2 regions of the Shewanella sp. SW24 genome follow, and region 2 is predicted to be linked to the other one. Evidence: predicted binding sites of a transcription regulator. Region 2 holds the regulator's gene; the other holds the start of a gene.
The links. Region 2 encodes ArgR, which controls arginine synthesis, uptake and breakdown. Its sites were predicted from a motif close to ANTGAATANNTATTCANT; they were not measured.
Positions count from the first base shown of each region.

Region 1: a site for ArgR is predicted at 5,721-5,738, ahead of argA (amino-acid N-acetyltransferase). Genes of this name have one in related genera too.

Region 1 is NZ_JAKKSH010000034.1:6,702-22,825, forward strand. It holds gene L5M17_RS20060 (alpha/beta hydrolase family protein) at 1-1,714, opposite strand, end outside; gene slmA (nucleoid occlusion factor SlmA) at 1,850-2,443, opposite strand; gene dut (dUTP diphosphatase) at 2,478-2,936, opposite strand; gene coaBC (bifunctional phosphopantothenoylcysteine decarboxylase/phosphopantothenate--cysteine ligase CoaBC) at 2,933-4,156, opposite strand; gene radC (RadC family protein) at 4,279-4,956, shown strand; gene rpmB (50S ribosomal protein L28) at 5,078-5,314, shown strand; gene rpmG (50S ribosomal protein L33) at 5,321-5,494, shown strand; gene argA (amino-acid N-acetyltransferase) at 5,818-7,137, shown strand; gene L5M17_RS20100 (PH domain-containing protein) at 7,257-7,775, shown strand; gene rarD (EamA family transporter RarD) at 7,825-8,709, opposite strand; gene L5M17_RS20110 (thioesterase family protein) at 8,915-9,379, opposite strand; gene recQ (DNA helicase RecQ) at 9,707-11,530, shown strand; gene L5M17_RS20120 (diguanylate cyclase domain-containing protein) at 11,512-13,293, opposite strand; gene leuA (2-isopropylmalate synthase) at 13,803-15,371, shown strand; gene leuB (3-isopropylmalate dehydrogenase) at 15,442-16,124, shown strand, end outside.
Region 2 is NZ_JAKKSH010000003.1:180,289-196,412, forward strand. It holds gene L5M17_RS04870 (hypothetical protein) at 1-45, opposite strand, end outside; gene L5M17_RS04875 (Fe(3+) ABC transporter substrate-binding protein) at 266-1,273, shown strand; gene L5M17_RS04880 (ABC transporter permease) at 1,350-2,981, shown strand; gene L5M17_RS04885 (ABC transporter ATP-binding protein) at 2,981-4,060, shown strand; gene ggt (gamma-glutamyltransferase) at 4,206-5,918, shown strand; gene L5M17_RS04895 (Dyp-type peroxidase) at 6,166-7,101, shown strand; gene L5M17_RS04900 (LysR family transcriptional regulator) at 7,175-8,077, opposite strand; gene L5M17_RS04905 (NAD(P)-dependent oxidoreductase) at 8,184-8,816, shown strand; gene argR (transcriptional regulator ArgR) at 8,964-9,434, opposite strand; gene mdh (malate dehydrogenase) at 9,729-10,664, shown strand; gene L5M17_RS04920 (thiol-disulfide oxidoreductase DCC family protein) at 10,768-11,166, opposite strand; gene folM (dihydromonapterin reductase) at 11,434-12,180, shown strand; gene L5M17_RS04930 (5-formyltetrahydrofolate cyclo-ligase) at 12,239-12,937, opposite strand; RNA gene ssrS (6S RNA) at 12,947-13,127, opposite strand; gene L5M17_RS04940 (cell division protein ZapA) at 13,245-13,547, opposite strand; gene L5M17_RS04945 (UPF0149 family protein) at 13,783-14,358, shown strand; gene ubiH (2-octaprenyl-6-methoxyphenyl hydroxylase) at 14,538-15,779, shown strand; gene L5M17_RS04955 (FAD-dependent monooxygenase) at 15,822-16,124, shown strand, end outside.

The DNA.
Region 1 (16,124 bases), on a different contig from region 2:
CCTTGAGATAGCTAGTGCCAGAACGGCTACTGGCTACATCGCCTTCATCAAACATCAATTCAAGATCATATACGCCAGCTACACCTATGGCGCATTTAAACATATCTGGAGCAAGTACGGCGCTCTGTAAGGCGCTGTAACCACCAAAACTGCCGCCAACGATACAGATGCGTGCCTTATCGGCGAAACCTTGGTCAATGACATATTGGGTGCCGTCGATGATATCGTATTGAATATCCGAGCCCCATTTTTGATAACCTGCGCGTTCAAATTGATCGCCATATCCGCCCGAGCCACGGAAGTTGACCTGTAGAACGGCTATGCCTTGGCTCGCTAGATATTGGTTTTGCGGGTCAAAGCCCCACCAGTCACGGATACCGTGTGGACCACCGTGTGGATTGACTACTAAAGGCAGATTTTTAGCTTCTTTTCCATAGGGAAGCGTTAGATATCCATGGAGTTGTTTACCATCACGGCTGGTGAAACTGATGGGTTTAACATCAGCCATTTGCTCTGGGTCGAGCCATTTTTTAGCTGCGGCTAGATATTCAAGTTTCAGTTTTTTCGTATCAAATATGTAGTATTCACCAGGATTACGATCATTAAATGCAAGTACAACGAGTTTTTCTGCATCTCGGGTTTCGCTAACAATTCGTACTTGATGGCCAGGTAGAGCACCAAGCAAATCTTTTAGCAATTTAGCGTGCGAATCCTCAGTATCGACGAAGGCATAACTTGGGTAGCCATTTTCAAACTCGACGGCGTAAAGTTGTTTATTGGTGCCGTTAATCCAAAAGTTGCTAGGGTCAACGTTTTCATCCTGAATGATTTCAGTTTTATCGCCCGTTTCGAGATTAATTTTATAAACCCCTAAGGTTTCACCTTGGGAGCGACCGGCGGCATAAATCGTATTTTTGTCATCGGCAAAGGAGAGTGGTTTGAAATCAGCAAGACCTAGATTGAGTTTATCGGTATTTACCCAGTTACCGTCTTTGCGGTAGAACACTTTAGTAATGTTTTTACTGTCCTCACCGGCAACGAAGCGGACTTCACCTTGATGGTCTGTCATAAAACGGGCTCGGCCGATAGGTGAGCCTGTGATGCGTTTACGTGTGCCATTGAACAAGTCTACGCGATAGACATCTTGTAACAGTTCCACGTCAAGATTGATCCTATCATTCCATGGAATAGCATTGACTAACATGTAGCGTTCATCATCTGGCAGAGGATCGAGGATAAACGCGCTCGCCCGCATAGGGGTGTTTTTCTTGATATTTGAACCTGTTTGTTGCTCGCCACTCTCGAAGCCGAAGAGATACGCTTTTCGTGAACCATCGGCATTCACCGCCATCAATTCACCGTAGTAGATAGGTGTGTCTTGCCAGCCTTTTAGGTATTCTTTTGCCAGTACCAGTCGCTCACTATTGGCCCATTCATAGTCGCCGACTTGAGCATTACTAGGGAAACGTATCGCATTGAGGAGTTTTTTGGTTTGGGTATCTAAGACTAAGAGAACGTTTTTACCCTCGACACTTGTGATAGCGCTTAAATATTTGCCAGTAGGCGATATTTTTACATCTGAGTACTCATTACCTTTACTGAATAACTGTGCTTGCGATAACGCATTCGCGTTGGAGCTATTGGCTGCAAAGGTGGATATTGGAAGTATTGGTAAGCAAAGTGTCGCCAACATGGCTAATCGGAAGAGTTTCATCTGACATCCTTGTAAAATCATTGTGTTTTTTGTTCTTAAAATGTTTTTCGAGGATAAAACAAAAGATGGAGCGAAACAAGGAAGGAATATCGAAAATAAAGGACGATAGTTACCGTCCTTTATGCTGAAAAATCATTAGCTTTGTAAAAGTTGGTGCTGGATAAAACGCCACTGTTCATCGAAGTGTGTCGTCGGTTTGAGTTTGAATTCACTTCGTACAAATTGGGCGATGCGGCCTTCGGCAAAGGCTAACAGTAAATTGGCTAAAATTGCCTCATCTAAATTAAAGCCTTTGCCTTCTCGCAGTGTCTTTTCCCGCAAAATTTGCTTAAGTTGAGTTTCTATTTTGGCAAATAAATTACTAATGCGGCTACGGAGGCGTTCATTTTCTCCGAGCAGCGCATCACCATTGAGTACGCGGGAAATGCCCGGGTTTCGCTCGGCAAAAATCAGCAGGAGCTGTAAAACAAGCTGGCAGCGCTTCATGGTGTCTTTTTCGTCATCCATGATTAAATTGATGCGCGACAATAACGACTCTTCGATAAATTCGATTAAGCCTTCGAACATCCGTGCTTTACTCGGGAAGTGACGGTACAGGGCGGCTTCCGATACACCGACTTCTGAGGCCAGTTTCGCTGTGGTGATCCTTTGTCCTGGGTTGGTTTCTAGCATCTGTGCTAGACATTGCAAAATATGTTCACGACGATTAATTTTTGGGCTTACAGCCATTGCAGTATCCTTGGCTCAATAACGACTTAGGGGATTATTTAGTGCCTGAATGGCCAAATCCGCCTTCACCACGATCTGAGCTGTCGAACTCATCAACGAGTTTGAATTGTGCTTGTACTACAGGAACAAACACCAGTTGTGCGAGACGATCGCCAATTTCTAAGGCAAAAGGACTGTCGCTACGATTCCAGCAAGACACCATTAAGGGGCCTTGGTAATCTGAATCTATGAGTCCGACCAGATTCCCCAGTACGATACCGTGTTTATGGCCAAGACCTGAGCGCGGCAAAATCACTGCAGCCAGTCCTGGATCGGCAACATGAATGGCAATCCCCGTGGGAATAAGCACGGTTTCACCCGGTGCTATAGTCAAAGTCGTGTCGATCATGGCGCGAAGATCCATGCCTGCACTGCCAGGTGTAGCGTAGGCAGGTAAAGGAAATTCTGAGCCGATACGGGAGTCGAGAATTTTTAATTCAATCGGTGTTTTCATGTATTTGTTTTTTCTTTCACTATCAACGAAAGTAATTGCCGTGCCAGCGTGAGCTTGTCAGTGGCGGGCAAATCTTGGCTACCTTGCGGCCAGAACACGCGCAGGGCATTGGCATCGGCATTAAAACCAAGGCCTGCGACGGAAACGTCGTTTGCGGCGATCATATTCAAGTTTTTACGTTTGAGTTTATCGCGGGCGTAGGTTTCTACATCATGGGTCTCTGCGGCAAATCCCACCACAAAGGGACGGTTTGGCAAGCTTGCGACCGTGGCTAAGATATCAGGATTCCTCACCAGCGCAAGTTGCATTTCTTCTGCCGATTTTTTGATCTTACTGGTGGCGATGTCGCTAATGCGATAGTCTGCAACGGCGGCGCAACCAATAAAAATATCTTTTTTATCAACGTTATTCATCACAGCGTTAAGCATATTTTGCGCCGATTCAACATCAATGCGGGTCACGCCTTCTGGGGTGCTTAGATTCACTGGGCCAGAGACTAAGGTGACCGTTGCGCCCATATCTGCCGCGGCTTTGGCTAAGGCAAAGCCCATTTTTCCAGAACTGTGATTCGAAATGTATCTGACGGGATCAATTGCTTCACGGGTTGGTCCGGCGGTAATCAGCAGTGACTGTCCTGCGAGTGGCTTAAGTTCAACAACGTCATGAGTGGCAAAAAACTGCGTAGCCCGTTCGGCTATGTCTAATGGCTCTAACATACGACCGGGACCTACCTCACCACAGGCCTGACTGCCACTTGCAGGTCCCCAAAGGGTAAAGCCACGTGATGCCAGGCTGGTTAAATTCGCCTGCGTCGCCAGATTACGGTACATCTGCTGATTCATTGCCGGACACAGGGCGATAGGCGCCTCTGTGGCAAGACAAGTGGTGGTGATTAGCTCATCGGCCATTCCTGCATTAATCCGCGCCAATAGGTTTGCGGTTGCAGGGGCGATGATGACGAGATCTGCCCAACGAGCAAGTTCTATATGGCCCATGGCTGCTTCTGCTGCGGGGTCGAGCAAGCTAGATGCCACTGGATGTCCAGACAACGCTTGCAGCGTCAGAGGCGTGATAAATTCCATCGCACTTTGGCTCATCACCACGCGCACATCAAAACCACGCTCTTTCAAGCGACGTACTAAATCAGCACTTTTATAGGCCGCAATACCGCCGCCAATGCCCAGCAGGACGTTTTTATTTGTCAGACTCACAGACATCATCCGAGATAGAAATAATGCCGGCAACAATATCACAAAGCGGTGAATTTTAGTGACTATCCCAGTTCAAAAAATCTCGTCCATACTCAGTAAAGTGAAAATATGTGAGATGACAGGGAGGTCACATGGGGATTAAAGATTGGCCTGAGGGCGAAGGTCCCAGAGATAAACTGTTACAAAAAGGAGCTGCGCATCTCTCGGATGCTGAATTACTAGCAGTATTGCTGCGTAACGGTTTAGCTGGATTAAACGCGGTTGACCTTGCTAGGTCGCTTATTTGCGAGTTTGGCGGCCTCAGAAACCTGCTCTGTGCCCCAAGAAATCAGGTGTGTCGACTTCCGGGCGTAGGACCTGTAAAATACGCCCAGCTTCAAGCTGCGGCCGAATTAGCGCGGCGTGTAGCGCAGGAAAATCTGCAAAGAGGTCAGGTTTTGACAAATCCCGATTTAACTCGGGACTATTTAATGCGACAATTGGCCGATCGCTCCTATGAAGTGTTCGCAGTTTTACTGCTGGATAGCCAGCATAGAGTGATTCAATTTGTCGAATTATTCCGCGGCACAATAGACTCAGCATCAGTGTATCCACGTGAAGTGGTGAGCTTAGTGCTGGAGAAAAAGGCCGCAGCAGTTATAGTTTGTCATAATCATCCGTCTGGTATTGCCGAGCCCAGTCAGGCTGACCGACGAATAACTGAGCGATTAAAAAATGCGTTAGCAACCATAGACGTATCCTTGTTGGACCATATGGTTGTAGGTGATCGAGAGATAGTTTCTTTTGCAGAACGAGGCTGGATTAATTAATCTAACACTTGATCTTCACTCTGTGATCGTGTATAAAATGCGCCCTCTTTGTGCCTCGGGCGACGGCCATACGAGGCACATTAATGCTCGAGCGTTAAAATTGTTTTTGGAGAAGATTGACATGTCAAGAGTATGCCAAGTTACTGGCAAGAAGCCGATGGTTGGTAACAACCGTTCGCATGCAAAAAACGCGACCCGTCGTCGTTTTTTACCTAACCTACAAAACCACCGTTTTTGGTTAGAAGAAGAAAAGCGTTTCGTACAGTTACGTGTATCTACTAAAGGTATCCGTCTGATCGACAAAAAAGGTATCGAAGTTGTTGTTGCTGAACTTCGTGCCCGTGGCGAGAAGGTATAATAGATCATGGCTAAAGCTAAAGGTAATCGTGAGAAGATCAAATTAGTTTCTACAGCTAAGACTGGTCACTTCTACACAACTGAAAAAAACAAGCGTAACATGCCTGAAAAAATGGAAATCAAAAAATTTGATCCAGTTATTCGTCAGCACGTTATCTACAAAGAAGCCAAAATCAAGTAATCCTTGGTTAGTGTTTCGAGAAAAGCCCCTTATTTAAGGGGCTTTTTTTTGCACTTTTTTTAGTGGCTAGTCATCAAGTTGAGATAATTGCCTCGCAAACTTAAGCAACTGAATCATCCCTTGTGAAGTTAAAAAAGTGTGAACACTTGCTGAAAATATAAAATAGTGCGGTTCTAAGCACTTTAAATCATTAAATCTGCACTTTAGTGAGAATAAATTCTTTATATGTGAATTAAAATGCAATACCATACGCGAAAGTTAGCGATTCATTCCTGGTGTGTCATAGTGACGCTGCCAGCTCAAAAATGAGGTGTAAATAACGCGTGCGTACCACTGAACTGGTTGATGGATTTCGTCATTCTGCCCCCTATGTTAATGCTCACAGAGGTAAAACTTTTGTGGTCATGCTTGGCGGTGAAGCTTTGGCTCAAAATCAATTCCGCGCCATCTTAAATGATGTCGCCCTGCTGCACAGTTTAGGGATCAAAGTGGTGTTGGTATATGGCGCTAGGCCGCAGATTGATGCTGCATTAGCCGCCAACGGTATTGCGCCTGCCTACCACGACGGTGTGCGTATCACGGATGAAGATTCGCTCAAAGTGATTAAGCAAGTTGCGGGTGCACTGCAATTTGATATCACAGCGCGTTTATCCATGAGTTTAAGTAATACGCCGATGCAAGGTGCGCAAATTAACTTAGTAAGCGGCAACTTTGTGATTGCTCAACCACTGGGTGTGGATAATGGTGTGGATTTTTGCCTGAGTGGCAAAGTGCGTCGTATTGATGTGCAAGGCTTAAAACGTCAGTTAGATAATCACTGCATCGTATTGATGGGGCCGATTGCGGCTTCGGTTACTGGTGAAAGCTTTAATCTCACCGCCGAGGAAATCGCGACTCAAGTGGCAATTAAGCTCAAAGCAGACAAGATGATCGGCTTTAGCTCACAGAACGGTATTCTCGATCGAAATGGCGATGTGATTGCCGAGTTGATGCCAAATGATGCGCAAAACATCATGAACAAGCTGGCCGAGCAAGGTTCTGCTTGTGTTGGTACTATGGCGTTTCTCAAAGCCAGTATCGATGCTTGCCGCAATGGTGTGCCACGTTGTCATTTAGTTAGCTACCTTGAAGATGGTGCTTTGCTACAAGAGCTGTTTTCCCGTGAAGGGATTGGTACACAAATCGTCACTGAGAGTGCTGAGCGTTTACGCTGTGCGTCAATCGCCGATATTGGCGGTGTGTTGAACCTTATCCGTCCATTGGAGGAACAAGGCATTCTGGTGCGTCGTAGTCGTGAGCAGCTTGAGATTGAAATCGAACAGTTCATGTTGATTGAACGTGATGGTTTAGTGATTGGTTGCGCTGCGCTCTATCCTTTTGAAGAGGACAATGCGGGTGAGTTTGCTTGTTTGGTGGTGCATCCTGATTATCGCGATGCCGATAGAGGGAGCTTACTGCTGAAGAACATTATCAATCAGGCTAGAAACCGCGGTTATTCACGCTTGTTTGCGCTGACAACTCGGAGCATTCACTGGTTCTTAGAGCATGGTTTTGTGATTGAAGATGTTGAAGCACTGCCACAGAAGAAGAAGCAGTTGTATAACTATCAACGCCGCTCAAAAATTCTCGCGCTCGATCTTTAAGCCGTTCTAAATCAATCCAATCAATGCCAGCCTAGTACTCATATTAGCGCTGGCATTTTTATTGACATAATATGTCTTTATTGGCAGATTAAGGCTTCACTGCACGGGAGATACTGCCAATGAGTCCTCAATTTTTTGAACTCGCCCCTTTAACCCAAACCTCTATCTTCAGCTTTATCGTCTTATTGCTCGGTTTAGCGGGTATCTTGCTGATGTTATGGCTAAAAAATATGCCTAAGATAGCGAAGTCAGCGAGTTTAGGTATATTGCTGGTGATGATGGGCGGATTTTCTTGGGTCTTCTATCAATCGAATAGCGCCGAATTAGTGTTAACCGATACAGAGCTCACAGTGGATGTTCCCTTCTATAAAGTGCAGTTATCCCGCGTGGATTTATTGCCCGCCGAGGCACGTATAGTCGATTTGCAACAAGAGACAGATTTAACGCCGAGATTTAAAACGAATGGTATAGGCATGCCAGGATTTCAATTGGGTTGGTTTAATCTACAAGGGAAAGGCAGGGCATTTTTGGCGATAACAGATAAATCGCAGTTAGTGTTAGTGCCAACGACTAAAGGCTACAGTTTATTACTGACAGTACCGCAAGGGAGTGAGTTTTTAGCACAGTTACAGAAGTAATCATCATATGTCATCACTTCTGCCACTGTGTTTATCGGCGTGATAATGCTCACGCCGTTTTGCGTTTATAGGCCATATCTAAGGTAAAGACGAGCAGCGCGCTCCAGATAAATCCGAAGGTCACGCCTTTTTCGGCATCGAAGGGCTCATTGAATAGACTCACCGCGAGGATAAACATAATACTCGGGCCAATATATTGGAAAAAGCCGAGCATAGACAATGGAATACGTACCGCTGCCCCTGCAAAACACAGCAAAGGAATGGTAGTCACTATCCCAGCCGCCATTAACATCAGATTCAATTGCCAATCGTTAGTCAGCATGCTCGCCGTGGCAGTGTCTAAGGTTGCGACGAGATAAATCAGCGCTACCGGTAATAACACTGCGGTTTCGACCAATAATCCGGCCTTAGCATCCACATTGACCTTTTTTCGCAGCAGTGCATAGAAACCAAAGGTGCCCGCGAGTGCCAGTGAGACGATGGGAATCGAGCCAAAAGAGATTAACTGGATCAATACGCCAGCGCTGGCGAGTGAAACCGCAAACCATTGCAATTTACGCAACCTTTCGCCTAGAAATAACATACCGAGTAAAACGTTGAGTAAAGGATTGATGAAGTAACCTAGGCTGGCATCGAGCATGTGATCGTTATTTACCGCCCAGATAAATAGTAGCCAGTTTCCCGCGATCAATATGGAAGTAATGGTGAGAACCATCAACTGTTTAGGCTGTTTAAACAGTAAGCGTAAGCGAGAAAAACCGCCGATAAACTGCATAATGATCAGCATAAACACGAATGACCAAATCACTCGATGGAGCAAAATTTCGGTGGCGGAAACATGGTTGAGTAATTTGAAATATAAAGGCGCAAAACCCCACATACAGTAAGCACTGACGGCAAGTAGGATCCCTTTGCGGTATTCAAGATTTGGCATGAGACATCTTCGAAGAACAACAAGGTGGCGATTGTAGGTGTGTCTGACCGCTGACTCAAGGGTATCGCCGTGTTCTTTTCGTTACAGAATATCTCCGCAATAGATTGAATGGGCGATTAAAGTGAGTAAACATCCTGTTGATCAAGACGTTTACCTTAGTCAATTTTGAGCCCTAAGGCAGTAATACACATCTAAATTTAACCGCCTAACCCACCATATAAGTCCCTGTTCCAAAAGCGATATGGGTGCCTTGCTCATTATGTAGTTCCATGCGGCATACTGAAACTCGATTACCCGCACGAATGACGCTGCCCGTGCCCGTAAAGGTGAGGCCGCGTCCCGGCCGCAGATAATCGACGCGCATATCAATTGTCCCTAGGGTTTGCAGGCGTTGCTGCAGCTCTTCGACCGTCCAATCATCACGACTGGCGACCAGTCCTGCAAAGGCCGTGAGTCCGCCAACCACATCGAGTACCGTTGCTGTCACACCGCCGTGGAGGATTTGCTGGTGGATATTGCCAATCAGCTCAGGCTTCATGTTGATCACGACTTCGACGCCATCAATGTCATAACGCTTGATATCGAGTCCGAGTAGATTATGGAAAGGGACATGTTGATCAAATACTGCTGCGACTCTTCTCAAAGCTTCGGCTTGGATTGGGCTGGTCATTTTGGGGTCCTTGTCACTGAGTGACGGTATTAGGCGTAATTGGATTTGTTATCAACACTGAGATAAACAAAGTGCGGCTTAGAGCAATTAATCTACAGTGAAGCTTACGGCTAATGCAACTCCGTCGCTAAAATGACGACACCGTTTCGGCAGTTTTTAAAGTATTTTACCCCGCGTTCGTTATTTTTGGCTTAGCCCACTAGGGTTAAAATAGCTACAATCGTGGTGAATTGCCTCGTCTAAAACGCTTTAAATTACCGTTGAATCCTGCATTTTGAACTAGTTTGGGTATAGAATAGGCCCCCTCACTTTTGACATAGAAGATCCATGGAAAAGCTCGTACTCGACACGCATGATGATCCGCTCTCGCAACGCCTCGCACAGGTGTTTGGTTACCGTGACTTTAGGGACGGTCAGCGGGAGGTGATAGAACGTGTCTGTGGCGGGCAAGATTGCTTAGTGATCATGCCAACGGGCGGCGGTAAGAGTCTTTGCTATCAACTCCCCGCGTTGCTGATGAATGGCATCACTATTGTCGTATCTCCATTGATTTCTTTGATGAAAGATCAAGTCGATAGCTTGTTGCAAACCGGTGTTGCAGCGGCTTATCTCAATTCTTCATTGCCGCGAGAGCAGAGCGCCGAAGTATTAAGGCAGCTGCGCCACGGTGAGTTAAAACTACTTTATGTGTCACCTGAGCGCTTATTAACCGCTGATTTTATTGAGCGTATGCAGTCGTTGCAGTTGGCGATGTTTGCCATCGATGAGGCGCACTGTATCAGTCAATGGGGTCATGATTTTCGCCCTGAATATGCGGCGCTTGGCCAGCTAAAGCAACTCTTCCCCTATGTGCCCATGATGGCGCTGACCGCAACAGCAGATCAGGCGACTCGACAGAGTATTTGTGAGCGGCTCGGTATTGACCCGTTCCGTTTACTTTCAAGTTTCGATCGGCCCAATATTCGCTATACAGTCGCCGAAAAGCTTAATGCAGCTAATCAGTTACGACATTTTTTAACGCAGCAGAATGGTACTAACGGCATTATTTATTGCAGCAGTCGCCGTCGTGTCGATGAAGTGGCTGACCGTTTATGTCTGCAAGGTTTTAATGCCAAGGCCTATCATGCGGGAATGACGCAGGAAGACCGTGGTGCAGTACAGGATAGTTTCCTTAAAGATCAAATCGATATTGTGGTTGCCACTGTGGCTTTCGGTATGGGTATTAATAAGTCGAATGTGCGTTTTGTGGTGCATTACGATATCCCAAAAAGTATCGAAGCCTATTATCAGGAAACGGGCCGAGCAGGACGTGATGGGCTCGATGCAGAAGCTTTTATGTTGTTCGATCCCGCCGATATTGGTCGGGTGCGACATTTGATTGAACAGTCCGAGCCAGGACCGCAGCAACAGGTCGAATTCCACAAACTTAATACTATGGCCGCCTTTGCTGAGGCGCAGACCTGTCGCCGCCAAGTGTTGCTGCATTACTTTGATGAGAGTGCATTAGAGCCCTGTGGTAACTGCGACATTTGCCTCGACCCGCCTAAGCGTTATAACGGCACCGAAGATGCACAGAAGGTGTTGTCATGTATTTTCCGTTTAGGCCAGCGTTTTGGTATCAATCATTTAATTGAAGTGTTGCGCGGTTCGAAAGGCGCACCGATAGTCGATCGAGGGCATGACAAACTCACGACTTGGGGGATTGGTAAAGACAAGAGCCATGAGTATTGGCTGAGTGTGATCCGTCAATTGATCCACTTGGGACTGGCGAGTCAAGATGTGACTCGTGGCTCCTCTATTACCTTAAACCCATCGGCACGGCCTGTGCTCAAAGGGGAAGTGGCGCTAATGCTTGCTGAACCGCGTATTCAGTTAACAACCACAAAACGTAAGGCGAGTCAGTCTAAAGCACCGTTGAATTATGACCGTAAATTGTTCGCACGGTTGAAGTTATTGCGTAGAACCATTGCCGAGCAGCAGGATGTGCCGCCGTATTTAGTCTTTAACGACGCTACCCTCGCAGAAATGGCAGCCATGATGCCAACGAGCGCGGGGGAAATGCTCGCCGTCAACGGGGTTGGCGAGCGTAAACTGAGTCGTTTCGGTGATGCTTTTCTCGATGAAATTACGGCTTACTTAGCGGGAGAATAATGGTTTGAAGTATTCTCATTGATTTTAACCTTGCCCAATTGATTGATACTGGCTCGTTTGATTAAAGACTCTAACGTATCAAACTGTTGCATCGCCGCTATACCAATATTGACCTTACTTGAACCCTGCCAAGGCTGAATGCAAGCAACTAACTGACTAACGACTCTTTTAGCACCAGTTGCCGAGGTATGCGGCAGGATAATGATAATTTCATCCATAGAATATCGGATTAACTTATCTTGCTCCCGTAGTCTGTGTTGCAGCTCATCCTGTAAGAGAGGTAGGTCAACTTGACGGATCTGACTCGCATTAAACAATAATAAAGACAGCGGATAATTACCTTGTTTGGCACTGTTTAATGTTGATGTGACTTGTTGGAGCAGCGTTTCCGCAGGTTCATTACCTTCAATATGTGGGGCACGATTATTCTGTTTATCAATCAAATACCAAATAGCTCCACCCAATAATGCCATTGCGATTAAGAACAGTGTGCTATAGGCCCAATCGACATTTAGCTCTTGTAAGATTGAATCTTTTTCTGGTGCAGTGCTATTTGGCTCCTGCTGCAGATCTTGTTGATTTAGACGGGCCTTAAACTGCAATATTCGAGCATTATTCATCGCTTGATTGGTGAGCTCGGCCGCTCTATAACGTTTGAGTAAGAAAGAATAGGCCTGTTTAAAATCCCCTTTTTCTAAGTAGTGATCGCTCATGATCCCGTAAAACCCTTTGAGATCTGAGTATTGTTTTAGGTTTTCAGCTTGCTCAATAGCGTGATTCATGAGGATTAAAGCGGCATCTTCTTGATGCTGAGCAAAACGAATTTGGGCGAGTAGGCGAGTTGAACGCATTGTCGCTAATTGTTGATTTTGTTTTTTAAACGTATTAATCGCGATAGAAAGATATTCTTCGGCATTATCGATGCGGCCTTTATCGAGCGCGATTGAGGCCAAAATGGCATAACTGTAGGCGAGTTCAAGTGGCGAACCGAGCTCAGGTAAAAGCGCTTTAGCTTGTTGTTCGAGTTTATCACTGTAATCAAACTCTTGATTATCAAGCGCTATCCGAGCTGCATTGCGTAAAATAAAGTGTAAAACTTTCCCTTTTGCATCGGCACTTTGTATACCTAAGTTGGTGTAATACATGGCTTGGGGGAAATCATGGGTGGCATAAAGTAAATTTCCCATCGCGGCATACACATAGGCCTGTGGTGGCCATATCCAATTTTGGTTTTGAGTATGAATATCCGGATAAATATCAATCGCGAGGCGTAAATCTTCGATAGCAGAGGAGAAGTTATCAGTGTCAGTATCGAGTTGGCCACGTAAGCGTAAAGCATCGACTAAGGCTTGTGGTTGCTGGTAACGTCGCGCGAGGTTAATGGCTGAATCAAGCAAAGGTAGGGCATTTTGAATATTGTTATAGCTAAGGTTGGCGTCGGCTTGGCAAATCAAAAAGTAAGGGCGTACTTGATCTAGCTTAAGTTGTTTAGCGTTTGCTTCGCCTAATTGAGCGACGTTGATAGCGGCTTCATTTTCCCCTATTTGTAGTAGGTTTTGGCATTTCAACACACTTAATCTGAGTCGATTGATATCTGAGCTTGCACTGGTCGCAAATTGTTTTTCTAACGCTGTTATTTGAGTGAGTGCTTTACTGGGATATTGGTAGACGAGTTCAGTGAGTTCATCTAATTGGTCTATAGCACTGGCCCCAAAGGGAAACAGCCATAACAACAGGCTCAGTACCAAGACGCGAAAATCCATTTTGTGCTCCATATAAAATGCGTAAGTTCTAATATCCCTAATCACTAAGGCGGGATTATAACTTTTCTTAATCGTTTTTTGCATAAAAAACTATTTTTTTCTAAGGGGAATAAGTTAACACATCCCAGTGATTTCTGAATCCAAACAGCTGGTTAATTCTGTGGAATCGATCACTAATTTGGGGATGAAACTCACAGTTATTAGCCTTAAGACAGGTTGAATGAGTGGAACATGAAAAAATTAGGGTTGACACTATCGGCTAGGCAAGTTAAATATTAACCGTCCTCAATAATTCAAACAGAATAAATATACAGATTAAATGAATATTATTAGCCGCAAACTCGACCTCCTCCTTCTATCTCTCGCGGTTTATACGCGGAGGTCTTAGTGTTGCACGCTCGATAAAGAGGCAAAGCATTCACAAACCCCGCACCGATGTTGCGGGGTTTTTTGTATCTGAATACGGCAAAAATTAACTAACGAACGGTGACGTTCCATGGAGAAGCGAAATGTCTAACAGAGTCATAATATTTGATACTACCTTGCGTGATGGTGAGCAGGCATTAGCCGCAAGTTTGTCGGTCAAAGAAAAACTACAGATCGCTATGGCGCTGGAACGTCTGGGTGTGGATGTGATGGAAGTGGGTTTTCCGGTTTCTTCGCCCGGTGATTTTGAGTCAGTGCAGACCATAGCGCGTACCATCAAAAATAGCCGCGTTTGTGCCTTATCCCGCGCATTGGAAAAGGACATAGATGCTGCGGCGCAGGCCTTGTCTGTTGCAGATCAATTCCGTATCCATACCTTTATCTCGACCTCGACGATTCACGTTGAGAGCAAGTTGAAGCGTTCTTTCGATCAAGTGTTAGAGATGGCCGTAGGCGCGGTGAAGTATGCCCGCCGTTTTACCGACGATGTGGAATTTTCCTGTGAGGATGCGGGGCGTACGCCCATCGATAATCTATGCCGTATGGTAGAAGCGGCCATTCGTGCGGGCGCGCGCACCATTAATATTCCCGATACGGTCGGTTACACAGTGCCCAGCGAGTTTGGCAATATCATTCAAACTTTGTTTAATCGGGTGCCGAATATCGACCAAGCGGTGATCTCAGTGCATTGCCACGATGACTTAGGTTTGTCTGTGGCTAACTCGATAACTGCAGTGCAACACGGTGCGCGTCAAATTGAATGTACGATCAATGGCATAGGTGAGCGTGCGGGTAACTGTTCACTGGAAGAGATCGCGATGATTTTAGCGACGCGTAAGGGGATGTTGGGATTAGAAACGGGCATTAATGCCAAAGAAATTCACCGTACTTCTAATTTAGTCAGCCAGTTATGCAATATGCCAGTGCAGGCGAACAAGGCTATTGTCGGTGCCAATGCCTTTACCCATTCGTCGGGTATCCATCAGGATGGCATGTTAAAAGCACAAAATACCTATGAAATCATGACGCCAGAAAGCATAGGTTTGAATCGCAACAACTTGAATATGACCTCGCGCTCGGGTCGCCATGTGATCAAGCATCGCATGGAGGAAATGGGCTATAGCGAGCACGATTACAATATGGATACTCTGTATGAAGAGTTTCTAAAATTGGCAGATAAAAAAGGCCAAGTATTTGATTATGATCTAGAAGCCTTAGCCTTTATGGAAGCGCAGGCCGAAGAAGACAATCACTATCAATTGCAGCAATTAGTGGTGCAGTCTGACTCAACTGAAGGCGTAGCTACGGCGACTGTACGTATCGAAGTGGGCGGCGAAATTAAAACCGAAGCCGCAACCGGTAATGGTCCTGTTGATGCTGCCTATAACGCGATTGCCCGCGCAACCGATCGTCGAATCGATATCATCAGCTACAAGCTAGGCGCTAAGGGCGTAGGTCAAAATGCATTAGGCCAAGTGGATATTACCGCGGTTTACCACGAGCAAAACTTTCACGGCGTAGGTTTGGCAACCGATGTGGTTGAAGCCTCGGCACGCGCTTTAGTGCATGTGATGAACTTAACGTGCCGCGCAGACAAGGTTGCCGATTACAAACAAAGCATGCAAAAAAATCGAGAGCTAGGCGGCGTCTAGTCGCTAAAAGCATCCAAAGAATAGCAAGGTCGAGCATAAAGCATTCACATTTAAAGGAGTTAGCTGGCGTATGAGTTATCAAATAGCAGTATTAGCAGGGGATGGGATCGGTCCTGAAGTGATGGCAGAGGCGCGTAAAGTGCTGCGTGAGGTTGAAGCGCGTTTCGATTTGAATATCGAATACACTGAATTCGATGTTGGCGGTATTGCCATCGATAACCACGGTTGTCCCTTACCCGATGCCACGCTAAAGGGCTGTGAAGCGGCCGATGCGATCCTATTTGGCTCGGTAGGCGGTCCTAAGTGGGAAAAGTTACCACCAAATGAACAACCTGAGCGCGGCGCGCTATTGCCTCTGCGTGGTCACTTCGAACTGTTCTGTAATCTGCGCCCAGCAAAATTGCATGATGGCTTAGAACATATGTCGCCGCTGCGTAGCGATATTTCCGCCCGTGGCTTTGATGTTTTATGTGTGCGCGAGTTAACCGGCGGCATTTATTTTGGTAAGCCGAAGGGCCGTCAAGGCGAAGGCGAAAATGAAGAAGCCTTCGATACCATGCGTTATAGCCGTCGCGAAATTAGCCGTATCGCCCGCATCGCCTTCGAAGCCGCCCGTGGTCGCCGTAAAAAAGTGACCTCAGTGGATAAAGCCAATGTGCTCGCCTGTTCAGTGTTATGGCGCCAAGTGGTTGAAGAAGTCGCAGTAGATTTCCCCGATGTCGAGCTTGAACACATCTATATCGATAATGCGAC
Region 2 (16,124 bases):
AAATAGCGCAATTGCGGCTACGCCTAGCAGCAAAACAGTTAACATAACGCCTCCTGAAAGCATTTTTATCAAATTAAGGTTCAGTTTAGTTTGATTTGAGATAATCTCAAATTTTCAGATTAATACCATTAAAAACATAAAGTTAATTAGCTGCTTGCTCTCAAGTTCTGTATCCATTACTCTTGCGAAACTGATAAGCATTATCATTAATGCGTTAGTGTTCAAATTTTACTGAACACGTCATCACTTTGGGGAGAATTCGGTAATGAAATGGGTAACTTGCGCGGCTGTTGTTGGGTTAATGTCGGTTGGGCATTCAGCGAATGCAGATGATAAATTAACCGTTTATTCTTATCGTCAAGCTTTCTTGGTGGAGCCTATCCTGACGCGTTTCACCGAAGAAACTGGCATAGGTGTGAATTTGGTATTTGCTAAAGACGGTATTGCCGAGCGTCTCGTCCGTGAAGGCCGTTTATCCCCAGCAGATCTTGTGCTGACGTCTGATTTTTCACGTTTAGTTGAATTAGTGGATAAAGATCTAACCTCTCCAGTCAAAAATCCCCTGCTAGAGAGCAATATTCCTGCGCAGTATCGCGATCCCGACGGCCAGTGGTATGCCCTGACTATGCGGGTGCGAAATCTCTATACAGCCAAGGATCGTTTAGGCCAGCAGCAATTGACCTATGAAGAATTAGCCGATCCCAAATATAAAGGAAAGATTTGTACTCGCAGTGGTAAGCATCCATACAACATAGCGTTAGTCGCATCTATGATTGCTCATCACGGTGAAGCAGAGGCAAAAACTTGGTTACAAGGCGTGAAAACTAATTTAGCCCGCAAACCTCAGGGGAACGATAGGGGGCAAATTGCCGCAGTAAAAGAAGGTGTGTGTGAGATCGCCATTGGTAATAGCTACTATTACGGCAATATGTTGCAGGATCCTGAGCAAAAGGCGATCGCCGAAGCTGTGACGCTCAACTTCCCGAACCAAGCTGACCGCGGTGCCCATGTGAATGTGTCTGGCATGGTACTAACTCGCCATGCGCCTAATAAAGCCAATGCGATCAAATTGATGGAGTTCTTATCCGCCGATGTGGCTCAAAAGGCCTATGCCGATGTGAATATGGAATATCCAGTGAAAGCCGATGTGGCACCTTCATCTTTAGTGGCCTCATGGGGTAAGTTTAAGTCAGATCAGTTACCCATTTTTAAGTTGGCAGAATATCACCAAGCGGCGGTTAAGCTATTAGATGAAGTGCAGTTTGATCTCTAGCTCCAGTGCTAGCGACAAAATGCAGATTTAGGTTATCAGCGCCAGTGATTGGCGCTGTGACGTTTTAAGGATTGACATGATTTTAGGATTAGCCAGAAGCTGGTCGCTTGCTGGTTATGCCGTGGCCGCCTTGCTGGTATTGCCACTATTTGCGTTGATATTTCAAGCTTTTCAGCCTGACGAAGCCGTGTTTGGGCACTTGATGGCAACGGTTCTGCCGACATATATCATTAATAGTTTATTGCTGATTTTCTGGGTGAGTCTGGGGGCGTTATTACTCGCGTTACCCTGCGCTTGGTTGATGGCTCGTTGTGACTTTGTCGGCAGGCGATATTTGCAATGGGCGCTATTATTGCCCCTCGCTATGCCTGCGTATATTGTTGCCTACGTCTATACCGATTTACTCGATTATGCGGGGCCAGTGCAGCGCGGTCTTCGTTCGATATTTGGCTGGGACTCACCGCAGGATTATTTCTTCCCCGATATTCGTACCTTAGGCGGCGCGGCGTGTATGTTGTCGCTGGTATTGTTTCCCTATATTTATCTCTTGGCGCGTACCGCTTTTATGGAGCAATCCTTAAGTTTGGCGCATGCTTCGCGCATTATGGGCTGTTCACCGTGGCAAAGTTTTTGGCGTTTATCTTTGCCTATGGCAAGGCCTGCGCTCGCCGTTGGGGTGGCTTTAGTGGCGATGGAGACGGCCGCTGATTTTGCAACGGTTAACTATTTTGCCGTGCCTACTTTAACGACAGCCGTGTACGACACTTGGTTGGGTTATGGCAATTTAACCGCCGCCGCTAAGTTATCGGTGATTATCTTGCTGGTGGTATTTAGTCTGATTGGATTTGAGCGTTTTGCCCGTCGTAAACAGCAGTTATTCCAAAAACAATCACGTATACAAGTCACTGACTTGTATCGACTCTCGATGACTCAAACCTTGGTCGCACTCAGCTTTTGCGGCATGCTATTGCTATTAGCCTTTCTGTTACCTTTCGGGATTTTATTATCCTATGCCATTGGTTACTTTGAACAAAGCTGGGATAAGAGTTTTTGGCAATTGAGTCTTAACAGCCTCAGTCTTGCGCTGATCACCAGTTTACTCTGTTGCTTAATCGCCTTACTGCTTATGTTCGTTCGCCGGATAAGCCCAAGACAGAGTGATGCTTTGCCCTCACGGTTAGCTTCGACGGGCTATGCCTTACCAGGCACTGTGCTGGCTATTGGGGTATTAGTGCCTTTAACTATGCTAGATTTTGCGATTAACGATCTGGCGGATCTTGTCGGCATAGCAGGTCCTGGTCTTATCCTTACAGGCAGTGTGATGGCATTGATTTTTGCTTTTTGTGTGCGTTTCGTGGCAATTGCGATTGGCAGTGTTGAAAGCAGTTATAAACGCATCTCGCCATCGCTAGACATGGTGAGCCTGACCATGGGGCAAACTCCTAGGCAACTTTTGCGGCGGGTGCATTTGCCTTTACTTGCCAAGGGATTGTTTGCGGGCGCTTTATTGGTGTTTATCGAAAGCATGAAGGAACTGCCCGCTGCGTTATTGCTGCGGCCTATCGGCTTTGAGAATCTTGCAACTTATGTATTCCAGTTTGCGTCCGATGAAAAACTCGAGCACGGCGCATTAGCTGCTATTGTGATTGTACTGGTGGGTTTAGTGCCGCTTATTTATTTAAACCGTTCATTGGAGCATCACAGCTGATGACAAGTACGCTCAAGCTTAAGCAAATTCATAGCGATTATCAGGGCCAGCAAGTACTTAAAGGTTTGAGTTTAACGCTCGCCCAAGGGGAAATCCTGGCGTTGTTAGGCCCAAGCGGTTGTGGCAAGACGACCTTATTACGTGCGGTTGCTGGATTACAGGCCATAAGCCAAGGTGAAATCCAGATTAATGGCCGCATAGTGAGTGGCGATAGCCAGTTTGTACCTAGCGAGCAGCGCGGCATCGGCATGATTTTTCAAGACTATGCGCTTTTCCCTCATTTGACTGTGGCGGAAAATATCCTCTTTGGGGTGGCTAGATTGTCGGGCGCAGAACGTCAGGCACGTTTGGATGAAATGCTAGCCTTGGTCAAACTTGAAGGGTTGGCACAGCGTTATCCCCATGAATTATCTGGCGGTCAGCAGCAGCGAGTTTCGATTGCGCGGGCACTTGCCTATGAGCCGCAGTTATTGCTGCTCGATGAGCCTTTTTCCAATATTGATGCCCAAGTGCGCTACGAGATGATGGCGGAAATTCGCAGCATCTTAAAACAGCGTAATGTCAGCGCGGTGTTTGTTACTCATAGCAAGGATGAAGCCTTTGTATTTGCAGATACTTTAGCCATCTTTAATCAAGGCATCATAGTGCAGCATGGTAGTGCCGAAGCCTTATATGCCGCCCCAAACAGCCGCTATGTGGCGGACTTTTTAGGTAGCGGTAATTACTTACCTGCAGCAGTGTTTGATGGGCACAGTGTTGTCACTCCCATAGGTCATTTAACGAGCCTCACGCCATTAAATTTGCCGAGCGAGTTCAGCGGAACAGTATTCTTGCGACCACAGCAATTGACGCTCAGCGCCGATGAACAGGGCGTTGGTACTATCACTGAGCGACGTTTCTTAGGCGCCTTTTGTCATTATTGGGTCAAAATTGAAGCCGCTTCCCATGCTTATTATGTGGAGGTGCGTAGCCAAATGATGCAGCTCACTATCGGCCAAAAAGTTGGGGTAACGACTGAGCCGCATTCGCTCGTGTTGTTTGAATCTTCAGCATATTCAAACTGTGGGGACCCAATCTAAGCGATGAGTATTTATTTAATGCAGATATGACATAGCCAACTAAAGTACGACATTTTTGCTTACGTTTAACTTGGGTCTATGCGGTATTGGTTGGTGATATTTTCGACCATCCTTGCTACTTTTATCCTCCGGTTTTGGAGGAATTATGATAAAAACAATAAATTCAATTTGCACCCTCGTTATTGTAGCAACGGCAATATCGTCTTCAGGAGTGATGGCCATGGATAGGATCACAGGTAAAGCCTTCGCAACGCGATCAGAAGTGTATGCAACCCAAGGGATGGCGGCGACCAGTCAGCCTTTAGCCACGCAAGTCGCTATTGATATACTCAAACAGGGCGGCAGTGCGGTCGATGCAGCGATTGCCGCTAACGCTATGTTAGGATTAGTCGAGCCAACGGGCTCGGGTGTCGGTGGGGACTTATTTGCTATCGTTTGGAGCGCAAAAGATAAACGCCTCTATGGTCTTAATGCATCGGGGCGCAGTCCCAAATCCTTAAGTTTAGAAAAGCTTAAATCCCTCGGATTAGACTATTTACCGCCGCTTGGACCTTTGCCAGTTTCTGTACCGGGTACTGTTGACGGTTGGTACGAGCTGCATAATAAGTTTGGTAAATTAGCTATGGCCGATAACCTCGCGCCTGCAATTCATTACGCCCGTGATGGTTTCCCTGTGTCAGAGTTGATTGCCTATTACCTTGATGGCAGTGGTAAAAAACTGGCTAAATTCCCCGGTTTTAAAGAAACCTATATGCCTAATGGTAAGATGCCTACCGTAGGGGAAATCTTTAAAAATCCCGCGCTTGCTAACACCTATGAGAAAATTGCTAAGGGCGGCCGCGATGCTTTCTATAAAGGTGATATCGCCAAAAGTATCGATAAGTACATGAAATCCCAAGGTGGTTATTTAAGTTATGATGACTTAGCGAGCCATACTAGCGACTGGATAGATCCCGTTTCGGTGAACTACCGTGGTTACGATGTGTGGGAACTGCCACCTAATGGTCAAGGCATTGCGGCGCTACAAATCTTAAAAACCATGGAACCCTTTAATGTGGCTGCCATGGGCTTTAATAGTCCTGAATATGTCCATTTATTTGTCGAAGCAAAGAAACTCGCCTTTGCTGACAGAGCTAAGTTTTATGCCGACATGGCCTTTAATAAAGTGCCCGTTACCGAGCTTATCTCACAGAAATATAACTATGATCGCGCTAAGTTGATTGACCCTACAAAAGCCGCCAAGAGTGTCGATGCGGGTAATCCAGCGTTGCAACATGGCGATACTGTGTACCTGACTACCGCCGACAAAGATGGCAACATGGTGTCACTCATTCAGAGTAATTACCGTGGTATGGGTTCAGGGATGACACCGCCGGATCTCGGCTTTGTGCTGCAAGACCGCGGGCAGATGTTTGATTTAACGGAAGGGCGTTTTAATACCTACGCACCGGGCAAGCGTCCATTCCATACCATTATTCCGGCTTTTGTGACCAAAGACGGTAAACCTTGGCTGAGCTTTGGGGTGATGGGCGGCGCGACTCAGCCACAAATGCACGCGCAGATTGTAATGAATCTGATTGATTTTAAAATGAACTTGCAAGAAGCGGGCGATGCCCCCAGAATTTTGCATATGGGTTCAACCGAGCCCACAGGCGAAGTGATGAATGATGGCGGCTACGTTAGTCTGGAATCAGGTTTTCCGGTAGAAACCCGTCGTGAGTTGATTAAGAAAGGCCATGTACTGCGTGATGGACTTGGGGAGTTTGGTGGCTATCAAGCCATTGGATTTAATGCAGAAACCGGCGTATATCGTGCGGCCTCTGAGAGTCGCAAGGATGGTCACGCCGCGGGTTATTAACTTCAGCGTCACGCTAAGGTAAGCTTGAGGCAGAGTAAGCTTTGCTTCATTTATTCGATTTAACTGATTGGCGAGACTTTAATGGTCTCGTCAATTTTTATGTTTAAGGGCCTTGGGTGGGATAATGCTCCGCTATTGGCATTATCATAAACAGATCAGAGCAAACTGTGCGTTAGTTAATGTCATTTTTAGGTAAAGTTGCGGATAATATTGCCGAAAATGAATTTAGAAAAAGGGTGATAACCAAATGGATATTCAAAATATGCCGCGTGAACAGTTGGGTGTGTGTGCAGAGGGGAACTTACACAGTGTCTATTTGATGTTTAATGCCAATGACAATGTCGAGTCGCAATTACGTCCCTGTCTTGCCAACGTTGCGCAGTATATTTATGAGCTGACAGATCAATATTCCGACAGTGCATTCAATGGTTTTGTTGGTATTGGTGCTAATTATTGGGATAGCCTCTATCCTACTGCTCGCCCTGAACTGCTTAAACCTTTCCCTGCGATGCAAGTGGGCAGTCGTGAAGCACCTGCAATTGAATATGATTTATTCGTGCATATTCGCAGTGATCGTTACGATATTCTGCATTTAGTGGCTAATGAAATCAGCCAAATGTTTGAAGATTTAGTGGAGTTAGTTGAAGAAGAGCGTGGCTTTAGATTTATGGATAGCCGTGATTTGACTGGTTTTGTCGATGGTACCGAAAACCCTAAGGGGCGTCACCGCCAGGAAGTGGCACTTGTGGGTGATGAGGATCCTGAGTTTAAGGGTGGCAGCTATATTCATGTGCAAAAGTATGCCCATAACTTGAGTAAGTGGCATAGATTACCAGTTAAAAAACAAGAGGATATTATCGGCCGTACTAAGCAAGATAATATCGAGTATGAATCTGAAGATAAGCCACTGACCAGCCATATCAAGCGCGTTAATCTTAAAGATGCCGATGGTAAGTCAATGGAGATCCTGCGTCAGAGTATGCCCTATGGTTCGCTGAAGGAGCAGGGATTAATGTTTATCTCTAACTGCCGCACGCCAGAACATTTTGAAAAGATGCTGCATAGCATGATGTTTGGTGATGGCGAAGGCAATCATGATCACTTGATGCATTTTACTAAGGCGATGACAGGTTCATCTTTCTTTGCCCCCGCACTGGATTTTATGCTGCAGTTCGACGAATAAGCTTTCTATAATCAAGCCGAATTAGTATCAATCGAGACGCACTTAAGCTAACGCCTAAGTGCGTTTTTTTATGCTAATGCGCGGGAACCCATTTTTTGATATCGAGCTGCCATTGCAGGGCGGTGAAATCGATAAAGGCGCGCACTAGATTTTGCTGATAACTGCGGGACAAATATACCGCCCACAAGGTTTGGCCTGGTGTCGTAAATTCGGGTAGGACTTCTTTGAGTTGACCACTGGCAAGGTATTGGTTAGCTAAGTCACAGGGTAAACGCACTATGCCATGTCCACGTAGCGCCGCACTGACCAACACTCCCATATCGTTAGCCCTAAGATTCCCTGTAACTTTGACGTGCTCGGCTTGCAGTTCTTTTAGAAAAGGCCAGTTTTGTTGCGCTGAGTGTATGAGGCAGTTGTGGGCCAGCAGATCAATGGGTTCGAGGAGTGGCGTTGCGCTATCAAGATAGCTCGGCGCTGCGCAAAGTACCGCATCTATGGTCATCAAACGCCGAGCTATGAGATTCTCATCGGGTTGCTCGGTATAGCGTAGCGCCACGTCGACTCTCTCATCTACCAATTGCGCAAAACTGTCCGACATCACCAGTTGAATGTTGACCTTAGGATGAATTTTAATAAAGCGATCAACGACATCAAACAGACTGTGCTGCCCAAGGCCAATAGGCGTAGCGATACGAATACTGCCTACCAGTTCACTGTTATGGCTGTGGGCACGACTCTCCATGGCAGCAACTTCACTTAAGATCCGCTGGCAAAATTGTAGCGCTTCCTCACCCTGCAAAGTCAAGCTGGCGCTGCGCGTGGTGCGGTGTAATAAGCGTAAACTCAACCACTGCTCCACTTCTTGAATATGACGGGAAACCTGCAGGCGGCTGAGGTCTAAATGTTCGGCAGCTTTGGTAAAGCTGCCACAGTTTGCGACTTCGACGAAACTGCGTATAGCGGCAATTTTATCCACATTAGTATCCTATATTGAAACAATCATGCTCAATTATTGATGTTTATTAGGTGAAAAACTGCAAGTAAACTGGATCCAATGTAAATCATCTGAGTGAGACAATGAAATGAAAATCGCAATTTTAGGTGCAACGGGTTGGATCGGTGGTGCAATTTTAAAAGAAGCACAGAGTCGTGGATATCAAGTGACAGCGTTAGTGCGTGACCCAAGCAAGTTATCCGTGGCTGACGTGGCAGTACGTGCCGTGGATTTAGAGCTGCCATTGGTCGCCGATACTTTTGCTGGCGTAGATGTCGTGATTGCCGCCGTTGGTGGCCGCGCCCAACAAAATCATGGTCTAGTGGCGAGTACGGTTCAGCATTTACTGGATGTGCTGCCTAACGCTAACGTGCCACGTTTATTGTGGGTCGGTGGTGCTGGAAGCTTAGAAGTGGCGCCGGGTGTGACGCTGGTCTCTAGCCCAGATTTCCCTGCAGCATATAAAGATGAGGCGTTAGCTCAGGGTGAAGCCTTGAAGGTATTCCGTGCGGCGCAAACGGCAATCAATTGGACGTTTGTGAGCCCAGCGGCTGAGATTTATCCCGGTGAGAGTGAAGGCCCGTACCGTCTTGGTGGCGACAGCTTCTTTACCGATGCTAATGGTCAAAGCCGTATCTCTGTAACCGATTACGCAAAAGCCATGGTAGATGAAGCCGAAAAGGGCGCTTACCCAAACCAGCGCATCAGTGTGGCTTACTGATATCGCTATAGTTGAGTTAGAGATTGTGAGTTAGATATTGTGCTGGAATGTGTAACGTAATCGGGACAATGGCCAAATAACCAGCGCGGTATTGCACTTCAAAATGTATTGATAAAATAGAACAGGTCAGCTCACTGACCTGTTTTTTTATTCTGCATAATTGAATAAAGATTTGATGGTTTCTAAGGTATCGGCGATATCTTGGATGCTCGATGGGCAAATGAAGATAGTGTCGTCACCGGCAATCGTACCCAAAATGCCTTCTGGTTTACCAATAGAATCCAACAAGCGGGCTATCAGCTGCGCGGCACCTGGGCTAGTTCGCACGACGATCATAGCTTGGTTGTGATCGACGTCGAGTACCAAATTCTTCAGTGGGCTACCCGCGGTGGGTACGCCTAATTCGGCTGGTAAGCAATACACCATTTCTTGCTTAGCGTTGCGAGTCCGCACTGCGCCGAACTTGCTGAGCATGCGTGACACTTTTGATTGGTTAATATTACCAAAGCCTTCAGCTTGCAAGGCGGTGACGATTTCACTCTGAGAGCCAAAGCGCTCTTCTTTTAAAATCGACTTAAAAATTCTAACAAGGTCATCCTGATTCTTGGTCGTTTGCATAATATTATTATTCGTTATTCAAAAAAACAGGCCCATTTTGAATATTTTTAGAAAAATTGTCAACAAATAACCAGATTGGTTGAATAAAAATTCACTAGCTCTCAGTGGTTAAGTGTTTGTAGGGGGCGTAAAAATCCCAATTTGAGTAATTGTTCTACATTGCTTCTGCGTTATTCCGGAATTCTTTTGTCCCACGACTAAGGGATAATTGAAATTGTTGTGACATTCCAGTAATGTGACGCCAACGCAAATTAGATCCATGTCACACATATCCGAGAAATAACGGAGATAACTATGAAAGTTGCTGTACTTGGTGCTGCTGGTGGTATCGGCCAGGCTCTTGCCCTACTGTTAAAAACTCAATTGCCTGCGGGTTCACAATTGTCTCTATATGATATCGCACCGGTAACTCCGGGTGTTGCGGTTGACTTGAGCCACATTCCAACTGCTGTTGAAATCAAAGGTTTTGCTGGTGAAGATCCAACGCCTGCCCTAGTGGGTGCTGACGTTGTTCTAATTTCTGCTGGTGTTGCGCGTAAGCCTGGTATGGATCGTTCCGATCTGTTCAATATCAATGCGGGTATCGTTCGCAACCTGATCGAAAAAGTAGCGGCAACTTGCCCTACGGCTTTGGTTGGCATTATCACTAACCCAGTCAACACGACTGTGGCTATCGCTGCAGAAGTGATGAAAAAAGCGGGTGTTTATGATAAGAACCGTCTGTTCGGTATCACGACTCTAGACGTGATCCGTTCTGAAACTTTCATCGCCGAATTAAAAGGCCTGAACGTTGCTGACGTTAAAGTGAATGTGATCGGCGGCCACAGCGGCGTGACCATTCTGCCATTACTGTCTCAAGTTGAAGGCGCGACTTTCACTGACGAAGAAGTGGCAAGTTTGACGACTCGCATCCAAAACGCGGGTACAGAAGTGGTTGAAGCTAAAGCCGGTGGCGGAAGCGCGACTCTGTCTATGGGTCAAGCGGCTTGCCGTTTCGGTCTGTCTTTGGTTCGTGGTCTGCAAGGCGAAGCTAACATCGTTGAATGCGCCTATGTTGACGGCGGCAGTGAGCATGCTGAATTCTTCGCACAACCTGTGCTGTTAGGCAAAAACGGTATTGAAAAAGTACTGCCTTACGGTGAAGTGAGTGCATTCGAAGCTAACGCTCGTGATTCTATGTTAGATACGCTGAAAGGCGATATCAAACTAGGCGTTGATTTCGTTAAATAATATTTTGGATAATCTTTTTAGATTATGACGAATTAAAAACGGAGCCATTGAGCTTCGTTTTTTTATGCCTGGGTTTTATACTTTACTAAGCTAATTCAGTTGATCAGCGGCGCTTAGTGGGAATTTGGCAGTTATCATCGCAGCGGGCTTTGCCCGTCAGTAAATAAGAGATGCGATATCTGTGTTTTGCGAATCTGAGATAGCACCAATCGGCCACAGTTTTAATCACGGGCAGGCGTAATAGTTGGATCCAAGCGCGTGTTCCTGTCAGTGCCCACGCTTTGCAAGTGACATCTAACCCGAGTAACACTTCGCCCGTTGCGGTTTCGCCATGGAGAATCGTATTTGCGTAGTCTTTATTGATATGGCTGAAGCGCTCATTAAAGTCTGGCGCATTTAAATCCTCAAGCGCAATCAAGTTCTTCGGATCGCGCGCTTTCAATTGACGCATTTCGGCGCTACATAATGGACAATTCCCATCGTAAAAAATCCGCAGTTCCATCGGTATTACCTCTGATGACTTGATCACAATACTTGGTCTAAGCTCTTGGCTTGAGTACTTAAGCTTGGTTTTCTTCTACCCTATACGCAGAATAAAGGGTTTTAGATCGAAGTGATTGTAGAACGGTTCAGCCCCCTCATTTGGCTTTTTGTTAGGTTAAATTTAAATGAGTACAGTAACATCTTGGTTATTCATTAGTTTAACTTGATTGCTGATTTTTAAGTGCACAAGGTAAAGCCTGACAAATAACGACTCAAAAGGATAGGTATGACATCTCCCATCATAATCACAGGCGTAGGTAAACGCATAGGTTACGCCTTAGCCAAACATTTTCTCGCCCAAGGTCAGCGCGTGATTGGTACTTATCGCAGCCATTACGCTAGCATTGATGAGCTTACCACCTTAGGTGCGACCCTGTATCCCTGCGATTTTTATGACGATGCCCAAGTGCAATCCTTAATTGATGAGTTAACTCAACAGCCTCAAGTTCGCGCCATTATTCACAATGCCTCGGACTGGCTGCCTGATCCTGTGCTTACAAAGAATGAGTCTTTAAAGAGTGCCACTTTTACAATGAGTGAAGTGCTGCAGCGGATGATGCAAGTGCATGTGAGCGTACCCTATCAGTTGAACTTGGCCTTAGAGGCGCAGCTACGTGCGGCTGCTGGCGATGAAATCGGCGGCAGTGATGTGATTCATATTACTGACTATGTGGCAGAGAAGGGCAGTCAGAAGCATATCGCCTATGCCGCCAGTAAAGCCGCGCTGCACAATATGACGCTATCCTTTGCCGCCAAATTTGCGCCCGAGGTCAAAGTGAATTCGATTGCGCCTGCGATGATCCTATTTAATGCGGGTGATGACGCTGCCTATCAGCAAAAAACCTTAGCCAAAGCGCTGTTGCCGAAAGAGGCGGGGAATGAGGAAATTATCGACTTAGTGGAATATCTGCTGAATAGCCGCTACGTCACTGGTCGTTGCCATAATGTCGATGGTGGCCGGCATTTAAGGTAGAGAAGGCTCTAGAACGCCACTGCATGGCTGTAGAATCTAGCTTCTAGATCCTTCTTTTTCAAAACGTCAGTACCCGACTTGGGGTGATGATGAACGGTAAAGGCACATCCCAATGTTCGCAAGGTAAACTCGTCACTTGCTGACAGTCGTGGGCGTAACCCATAGGCAAAGGTTTACCTTTGAGCTGCCAGTTCGCCAGTGTCCTATCGTAATAGCCGCCGCCCATGCCCATACGATTCCCCATTAAATCAAAAGCCACTAAGGGCGTGATAACCACATCTAGCTCAGTTACTGGGATAATGGCGCGCACATCTAACTTAGGTTCTAAGATGCCGAATTGATTCGCCTGCATCGGCGTGTCTGCGGTGTAATGCAGGAATAATAATTGTCCGGCATTGAAGGGATGTAACCTAGGCAGATAGGTGTTTATGCCCATTTGCCACAGCGCAGCGATCAGCGGTGGCGTGGCGAGTTCGCCATCATGGGTGAGATATAACGCTACATGTTGCGCTTTGTTGGCCTGCAATGCATCGAGCATTCGCTGGCAGGCGTTTAAACTTGCTTGGGTTTGTTCTATTTCGGAGAGATATTTACGGGCGGTGCGAATGGCTTTGCGTAACAGATTGCGGCTTTCTTTTGTATGGAGTGCGATATTTGCCGCATAGTTTGTGACATCTACGGCATCCGCGACTTCTACGGCAAGTTGCGCCGTGTCGCTTTTGGCATTCAAATGAGAAAGTTTGGAAGATGTAGACATAGAATTAAGATGCTCCCCAGAATGCCGCTACCGGTGTAGCCCTTGAACCGTAGGTTCAAGGCGGGTAAATGATTACCTCCTAAGGCTTCTCGGTACAAGCCGAGCATGCACAATGTCAGTAAAGCATTCACCCTGAGATAAAAATTATCGGCACAGGGACATTACCAGTTGGCATGCATCCCAGGGAGCAAAACGGTATTGAATCGCTAAAGCATTGGTTTATGTTGATAATCCAGTTTAGCCATTCACTGTGCGTCAGTTGGTTTAACTCAATGAGTGTTAAATCACTAAGGTGCACAGTTTAAATCTATTTAGTTGAACGCTCAACTAAGGCACTTTCGAGGGTCGACTGCAGCAAGCTGATCCTGTCGTCCATCTGTTGCATGTAGTGCTTATTTTTTTGCTTTTCTTGGAACAACTCGTGTCCAATATTCAGCGCCGCCATGATCGCAATTTCTTCACGGCTTAGGCTATTGGTTCGGGTTTTTAACGCTGTGAGTTGTTGTTCAACTCCCAACGCTACCGTACGTAAGGCATCCTCTTGACCTTTCGGGCAAGCGATAGAGTAGGTGCGCCCAAGTAGGGTAATTTCAACAGCACTGTTACTCATGTCGCGGGTGATCCTTTCGTTAGCCTCTTAGGGCGGACTATATAGGGCTGATCTTAAAAGTGCAAGGTAAGCCGCAAATGGATTGGTCTTTGACGGTTTTGTTTGCTGTTTGTGTGAGCAGTTGGATAGTTTTTTATCAGGGCGTGGCCGATTTCGCCATTATTGGGATTCAGTATTGGTTCAAGTCTTTATCTCTGCTAGCATTGCTGCTGGAAAAATCTTATTGGGATCTGATATGGCAACCCCTCCTTCGTTACGTATCGACAGCTTAAAACTCGCCTTAGATGCGGCTGAAATCGGCCAGCATCCGGTAGAAGTTCACGGTGCTTTAGTCGGTTTAATCTGCGGTGGTGTAGAGCAAACTGGCGACACTTGGATCAAGCCTTTATTCGACCTGATGAACGATGGTCAACCTTTGCCAGCGCAGTTGCACCAATTAGTGTGTGATTTGTTTAACGATTCAGTGACGCGTTTAGTGGATTTTGAATTTGGTTTCATGCCGCTGTTGCCTGAAGAAGAAGAGCCGCTCAGCCAACGTGTTGAAGCCTTGTCTCTGTGGACCCAGAGTTTTTTGACTGGCATGGCGATTATTCAGCCGAAACTGAATCAAGCCTCGGCAGAAGTACGTGAAGTGATCAAAGACTTGGCGGAAATTGCCCAAGTGGAATTTGATGTTGCCGACGATGAAGAGTCCGAAGCCGCTTACACTGAATTACTCGAGTTTGTCCGTATTGCAGCCATCATGTGTTACTCGGAATTTGGTCCTGAGCTTCCCCATGGCGAGGCTGACGATACTGCGGTGGTGCATTAATTTACCGCAGTTGTTTAATGTTCAATAAGTTAACACAGTAGTGGCTTCATTAGATGTCAAAGGTGGGCAAACCTGCCTTTGAGTCCATAGCACTGGTATTTTTGAGTGCATAGCATTGATGTTTACATCTTTTATGTTTACATGCCTTAGTGTTATGCCAAAGCTTGAATGAGATCCCCATGACGGCCACAAATCACATGGATACTTCAGTTCAACACGTCGACATCGCGATTGTAGGCGGTGCGATGGCGGGGGCGACCCTAGCGTTAGCTCTCGCGCGTCTTTCTTTATCCGCAGCTCGGCCACTTTCTATTGCCTTAATCGAAGCGCACCTTCCCGATAAGCAACATCCCGGATTCGATGCTCGCTCTATTGCTATCGCCCACGGTTCTATTTTCGAATTATCCCGTTTAGGTTTATGGCAAAAGCTCGCCCATTTGGGCACGGCGATTGAAAATATCCATGTGTCGGATCGCGGCCACTTTGGCATGACAGAACTCAATGCGGCGCAGTTTCATTTAGATGCCCTAGGCCAAGTGGTTGAACTTGAACGGGTTGGCCAAGTGCTGTTTAACGAGTTGAATAAGAGTAATGTCAAACTCTATTGCCCCGCCAAGCTTGCCCAAGTAGAACCCGCCGTTGAAGGTCACACCTTAGTGCTCGATACGGGCGAGCGAATTCAAGCCAAACTTGTGGTTGCAGCCGATGGTTTGCAATCCAAAGTGCGCAGCAGTTTTAATTTGCCCGTGACTCAAGTGGCCTTCGAACAAACGGCCATTATTGCCAATATTCAAACCGCCGATTTGCCAACCAATAGGCCTCACAAACATTGGGCCTATGAGCGCTTTACCCAAACAGGTCCCTTAGCGTTATTGCCTATGGCCGATATTCAAGGTCAACCTCGCTTATCTCTCGTGTGGGCGCTCGATGATGCTCGGGCTAAACAGATGCAAGACGCGCCTAAGGCCGAGTTTTTAGCGGCGCTTCAACAGGCCTTTGGTTATCGTGCGGGCACGTTTATCGATGTCAGCGCGCGCCATGCGTATCCGCTTAATTTGTCCTATATGCCAAGGCCAATTCATCACAGATGTGTGTTTATCGGCAATGCGGCGCAGACACTGCATCCGATTGCGGGGCAAGGGTTTAACTTAGGACTGCGGGATGTGGTGAGTTTGCTCGAGGTAATCCAAACGGCGCTAGCTCAGGGCGAAGATATTGGCTCCGCCGCTGTGACCCATGCGTACCTTAATGCCCGCGAGCACGACAGAAACAGCACTATCCGAAATATCGAATTTTTAGTCCGTGGCTTTTCAAACCAATATTGGCCGATGGCGCTGGGGCGTAACTTAGGATTACGGCTTTTGTCTTGGTTTCCGCCACTGAAAACCCCCGTCGCTCAAAAGGCAATGGGCTGGAAATAACTCCGCAATTTACTGGTATCGCAACGCGAAAAGGATGTACCCATGTTAAGTTCACAAGCCTATGACATTGCCATTGTGGGTGGCGGCATGGTGGGACTCGCCACCGCGATTGGATTGGCGCAGGCCGATCTGAATGTCGTCGTTATCGATGCGGGCCACACAGAGGTCGTGAGCGGCGAGCCGCGTTTACGGGTGAGCGCCATCAATAAGGCGAGCCAGCGCTTGTTAGAAAACTTAGGGGCATGGAGTTATTTAGACACTTCCCGCGCTACGCCTTATCAAAAAATGGCGGTGTGGGATAAAGACGGTTTCGGTAAAATTGCCTTTGATGCCAACAGCATCAGC